2 regions of the Paenibacillus sp. FSL R10-2748 genome follow, and region 2 is predicted to be linked to the other one. Evidence: riboswitches for the same ligand, from Rfam matches in the RefSeq annotation. Region 2 holds a riboswitch; the other holds the start of a gene.
The links. Region 2 has a riboswitch for magnesium ahead of NSS66_RS07340 (DUF1003 domain-containing protein). Riboswitches for the same ligand answer to the same signal wherever they lie in the genome.
Positions count from the first base shown of each region.

Region 1: it holds a riboswitch for magnesium, as region 2 does, so the genes downstream of both, NSS66_RS08090 (DUF1003 domain-containing protein) here and NSS66_RS07340 (DUF1003 domain-containing protein) in region 2, are expected to answer to the same signal.

Region 1 is NZ_JBBOTK010000002.1:343,093-346,241, reverse strand. Features, by position in the region: gene NSS66_RS08095 (helix-turn-helix domain-containing protein) at 1-362, shown strand, start outside; M-box (ykoK) riboswitch at 816-988, shown strand; gene NSS66_RS08090 (DUF1003 domain-containing protein) at 1,300-1,854, shown strand; partial or broken gene NSS66_RS08085 (hypothetical protein) at 2,008-2,269, opposite strand; partial or broken gene NSS66_RS08080 (NucA/NucB deoxyribonuclease domain-containing protein) at 3,107-3,149, shown strand, end outside.
Region 2 is NZ_JBBOTK010000002.1:200,860-204,008, forward strand. Features, by position in the region: gene NSS66_RS07330 (NucA/NucB deoxyribonuclease domain-containing protein) at 1-107, opposite strand, end outside; gene NSS66_RS07335 (discoidin domain-containing protein) at 351-1,199, shown strand; gene NSS66_RS07340 (DUF1003 domain-containing protein) at 1,352-1,906, opposite strand; M-box (ykoK) riboswitch at 2,220-2,392, opposite strand; gene NSS66_RS07345 (hypothetical protein) at 2,763-2,933, opposite strand; gene NSS66_RS07350 (hypothetical protein) at 2,930-3,149, opposite strand, start outside.

The sequences.
Region 1 (3,149 bases), 140 kb from region 2:
TAGATGTAGACAATATACTCAAACGATTTGAAACGCTAATTGCGACTTTTTCACAGCAACCATCATCAGATGATATGTATACCCGACAAGTGATACCGGATTATATCGCGTGGTTTGGTTACGAATTAGGTTTTTATTATTTATACCGAGGGAAGTACATTGATGGCTTTAAATATTTGATGAATGCAATGGTAAAGTCACATATAATAAATAATGAAACTTACTTTATAAACTGTATGGGGTTGTTTGTTCGTTTTCAAGCCCATGCAGTTCCTGAAACTAAAGCTGAGTATTTCAATTTTATTGAAAGGGTGTGGGAAAACAATGTTCAAAAAAATGGTATTTTTAGTCATCGCGGCTAGCTTTTTGTTTATTGTTACTATGCCGGACCAAGCCTTTAACCACCACCATAGTATTCAGCCTAACGTTACCATTGGAGGATTTTAAAGAAAAAGCTCTGCTAACCTGATGGTCGGCAGAGCTTTCTTTAGTGCAGGAATTACCACACACGGCAGAATAACTATCTGAGGTGATCAGCTTGAACCATACATATAAAGTGTTAAAGTCGGATATAGAACTATTTGCTGCTGCATTAAGCCAGGTAAGAGTATATGTAGTAAAACCGTTGGGTGATGATATGATGTAAGTTTTAGACCATCTGTTTGCCGCAACTGCGGCCCCACGACTTATTATTTTTGCGTTATAAGGGGGAGTGCCAGCGTGGCTGTCACCAGGCACAAACACATGTGGAATATAGCAAATATATTTGGGTTTGACAGCACATTTAGACAGCAGTATGCTTGCTAAGGAAATATTGATGTCCTCGTTAGGTGAGGCTCCTATATGAACATAAGCCACTGCCCGGAAACATCGAAAGATGCCAATGGGTATAACAGGAATTGCCGGATTAAGGCTCTTCTTAATGTGGCTAAAGAACTTTGGTTCTTTTACGTCGTATAGTGCTAAAGCTCGACTTGGGGGAATCGGATATTTGTATGCTTTATCCTGCATGCAGAACGACGCCCTTCAGTTAGCTGAGGGGCGTTTTTATTTCAATGTTGTAGTATTGGCAATGATTTGGTTCCAGTGTGATCAGTAAAATATGGAGCCCACAACATGTTAAGGGGAGAGGGGTTGAACCATTCAATGAGTAGTCGAAGTTCGTCTGAACCGGATCCAGAACCAGGGAGTCTATTGGCAGTCGGGTTAAAACTAGATACCATAATTGAGTATGGTTGCTATTCCTCCCCTACGGGTTAGTATTGGGCCCGACTGCCTTAAAACAAGGAGGCAGTTGACATGTCAAAAATGAATTTTTTTCAAAAAAAACAGCAAAATAAAAGTGCTGCTCATATTCAAGGCTTTGATATTGAATTGAATCAGGAAAATACCCGTCGTATTGATCGGCTAGTCGATAGTTACGAGAATAGCATTCTTTCTCATTTAGATGAAGCGTACCAAAGAACGACAAGCTGGCAAGATCGTCTTGCAGATCGGATTGCATCATTCGGCGGTAGCTGGAGATTTATTACTTATTTCGCTATCTTTCTGACCCTCTGGATACTCTTGAACAGCTTGCCGTTTACTCGCTTTCATTTCGATGAACCTCCATTTATCTTGTTGAACTTGTGTTTGTCCTTTATTGCAGCATTTCAGGCTCCGGTCATTATGATGAGTCAGAACCGCCAAGCTGCAAGGGATAAGCATGAATCGATCATTGACTTCGCGATCAACTACAAAGCCGAACAAGAGATTGACGATATGCAGAGCCACCTTCATCGGATCGAAGGCGAACTGATTGAGATTAAAAAACTCTTACTTGTTCTAAAACAACCGAATGAAGAACATAAATGACACTTTAGATTATATAGAGGCCCCGTAGAGAAGTTTTTACCTGAATCGATTCCGATTAACGAATCTTATTTCTTCCGAATCAATTTGAATTTAGAGTAGATGTGAAAAAGGACTCCGCTGGTATGTAACCAGTATGAAGTCCTTTGTTGTTTATTATTTTGTTGAATACTCGCTTACTTCAAATGTGAGTATTTTATTGAATATTACATAGTCCTTACGGTTGCTGAATGGACCTTTGTTGTTATTGTGTTTATCGATAGCAAAGAATGAAGGGCCTCTACCAGCATCTTTAGCGTCATACCAAGCAATGAATGCACTGAGTTCTTTTTTACTTAGATCGAATTCCTTATCAAATCCATTGTCCATTGTCCATTGTTACAGTCAGAATAGCTCGGTCGCCAGTTGGTTGTGCTGGTTCGGTCGGCTCAGTAGGTTCAGACGGATTAGGCTCAGGACTTGGTGTTGGATTTGGCGTCGGTGTTGGTTCAGGTGTCGGTTTAGGATCTGGTGTTGGAGAAGGTTCCGGTGCTGGTACTGTATCTTTACTGTTGAAAAAGTCAAGTTCGCTTATATTTATGTCTTCACCACTAAGTGAATAAAGAGTGACGAATCTAACGCGTTCTACTTTTTTTTCATTTGGAAGCTTCTTCAGTTCTCCATTTCCTACGTTGGTTTCAAATATGCCTATATAACCTGTGTCTCGGTCGTAGAAACTAATTCTTAAATTTTTAGAATCACTTTTAAGCTTGTAAGAATCAATAGTTCTATCTGTACCTAAATCAATCATAACCATCTTATCTTTAGGAAGTAAATAGTTTGTTTCTTCATTGTTATCTGTTATAAGTGTTGTACTTGCTTTGCTTGCATGGGGTCTTCCTATAAAATATATGTCAGGTATCATTGCATCAACACTTTTTCCGTTGGCATAACCTCCCGTATAGGCACTCACTGATGACAATGGGAGGAAAATAGTAATAAGTAAAGTGAAGCATAAAATTAAATTGAGCTTTCTTTTCATGTATAAATCCCCTTTTTGTTTATTTGCTCAGTAATCATACAAAATTGAAAAAGGGAGTCTAAACATTAATGTCTATATATTCAAAAATAAGTTTAAATGTGGTTTTTAATTTCTGGAGTAATGAGCTCTGCCCGAAAACTGGTATGAGTCCTTTTTATTATGTGACAATATACGCGATACTTCGACATGTCTCCCAATATAGTATTGAGAAGATTAAATACTATGGAGGGTCGTATGATAAAAGGAATCGCAAAAGGATTAATCGTATTGTTACTGG
Region 2 (3,149 bases):
GTTGCTGCTTGTACACTTCTCGAAACAGGTTCAGCATAAACACCTTGTACGGAAAAGATAGCTGCCAATAAGAATACGATTAATCCTCTTGCGATTCCTTTTATCATATGACACCTCCATAGTTTTAAATCTTCTCTATACTAAATGGAGAGTCATGTCGAAGTATCGCATATGTTGTCACATAATAAAATAAAGGTGCTACCAGATACATATAAGTTGAGCCTTATGCTCTTCGAAAATTTAAATACATTATTAAACTTATTTTTGAATATATAGACATTAATGTTTAGACAACCCTTTTTGAGTTTTGTATGCTTGGTGAGCAAATAAAACAAAAAGGGGATTTATACATGAGGAAAATAATCACATCTCTATTATCCATTATTTTTTTAACAATATGGTTTGCAGGTTCATCTTTCGCTAGTTCAAGTGAGGAAACAAACCTAATACCTATAATGACATCCAATACAAGTCCTTCCGGTATTGCAAGTGCAAGTTCTGCTTGGAGTAATGATCATCAGCCATACAGTGCGTTTGATAGAAAACCTAATGATACCGGTTGGTCGACAATTACAGATTCTAAGACTGGCTGGATTGCTTATGAATTTGAGAATCCTGTAGTTGTCAACAAATATGTGTTGACCCCACGTGTATCCAATATGGAATATAAAAGAGAATCCCCAAAAGATTGGACTTTTGAAGGATGGGATGGTGTTTCATGGGTTGTTCTCGATACACAAAAAAATATTACTAGCTGGAGCCAAGATGAGAAAAAAGAATTCTCATTTAGCAATGAAACGAAATATAAAAAATACCGTTTGAATATCACTAGTAATAACGGTTATGTAGTACTCACACTTGGAGCCTTCGAAATGTACAATGCATTGCCTGTAACACCAACACCAGATCCTACGCCAACTCCAGATCCTACACCAACTCCAGATCCAGAACAGCCAACCGGTGACCGGGCAATCTTAGTTGTCACTATGGATACCGGTTTGGAGAAAGAATTCGATTTGAGCATGAAAGAAATAAACTCTTTCATTTCTTGGTATGAAGCAAAACAAGCAGGCTCAGGTACAGCATCGTATGCCATTGATAAGCACAATAACAACAAAGGTCCATTTAGTAATCGCAAGGACTACGTAATATTCAATAAAATACTCACGTTTGAAGTGAGCGAGTATTCAACTAAATAAACAACAAGAAGGACTCTATCCGGCTACGTGCCAGTGGAGTCCTTCTTTACATCTACTCTAAATTCAAACTGCTTACGGAAGAAATAATATCTGTTAATCTGAATCGATTCAGGTGAAAACTTTTCTACGGGGCCTCTATATAATCCAAAGAGTCATTTGTGTTCTTCATTCGGTTGTTTTAGAACAAGTAAGAGTTTTTTAATCTCAATCAGTTCGCCTTCGATCCGATGAAGGTGGCTCTGCATATCGTCAATCTCTTGTTCGGCTTTGTAGTTGATCGCAAAGTCAATGATCGATTCATGCTTATCCCTTGCAGTTTGGCGGTTCTGACTCATCATAATGACCGGAGCCTGGAATGCTGCGATAAAGGACAAACACAAGTTCAACAAGATAAATGGAGGTTCATCGAAATGAAAGCGAGTAAACGGCAAGCTGTTCAAGAGTATCCAGATGGTCAGAAAGATAGCAAAATAAGTAATAAATCTCCAGCTACCGCCGAATGATGCAATCCGATCCGCAAGACGATCTGACCAGCTTGTCGTTCTTTGGTACGCTTCATCTAAATGAGAAAGAATGCTATTTTCGTAACTATCGACTAGCCGATCAATACGACGAGTATTTTCCTGATTCAATTCAATATCAAAGCCTTGAATATGAGCAGCATTTTTATTTTGCTGCTTTTTTTGAAAAAAATTCATTTTTGACATGTCAACTGCCTCCTTGTTTTAAGGCAGTCGGGCCCAATACTACCCCGTAGGAGAGGAGTAGCAACCATACTCAATTACGGTATCTAGTTTTAACCCGACTGCCAATAGACTCACCGGTTCTGGATCCGGTTCAGACGAACTTCGACTACTCATAGAATGGTTCAACCCCTCTCCCATTATCATGTTGTGGGCTCCATATTTTACTGATCACACTGGAACCATATCACTGCCAATACCTAACACATTGAAATAAAAAAGCCCCTCAGCTCAACTGAAGGGCGTCGTTCTGCATGCAAGATAAAGCATGCAAATATCCGATTCCCCCAAGTCGAGCTTTAGCACTATACGACGTAAAAGAACCAAAGTTCTTTAGCCACATTAAGAAGAGCCTTAATCCGGCAATTCCTGTTATACCCATTGGCATCTTTCGATGTTTCCGGGCAGTGGCTTATGTTCGTATAGGAGCCTCACCTAACGAGGACATCAATATTTCCTTAGCAAGCATACTGCTGTCCAAATGTGCTGTCAACCCAAATATATTTACTATATTTTACATGTATTTCGCCTGGTGACAGCGACGCTGGCACTCCCCCATATAATGCAAAAATAAAAAGTCGTTGTGCCGCAGGTGCGGCAAACAGGTGGTCTACAACTTACACCATATCATCACTCAACGGTTTTACTACATATACTCTTTCCTGGCTTAATGCAGCTGCAAATAGTTCTATATCTGACTTTAACACTTTATATGTATGGTTCATGCTGATCACCTCAGAGTAGTTATTCGGTAATTGATGCTGTAATTCCTCTAATAAAATCAATGCCTGCTGACCGTAGCTGGTCAGCAGGCATTGTGTTATTTTTCTCGTTTTGACAATGCAAAATTGATTATTTCTCCAATTACGATTCCAGTCAAAATGATATAAAACACCATAGCATTTAACTTATATCCCATTGCATAAAATATCCCTATACCTATTGCATATCCTAGCAGAATGCCTAAATAACGTTTTAAAAATTTGTTCATGGAGTACATCCGATAGGGTATGGTTGCGAACTAAAGAACTTCCCAGAGTCAGCCGTACCAATTACTTTGCTTCGTGAAGCATCTTGATAGAACACCGTATGATTAGCGTAAGGAATAGCTTCACATTTTCTAGGATACGAATATTGATAAATAGTGTAATAAGATACGGTATTCAAACTTGCTCCAGCACCTATAACTGCAAGAATGGTTGATACA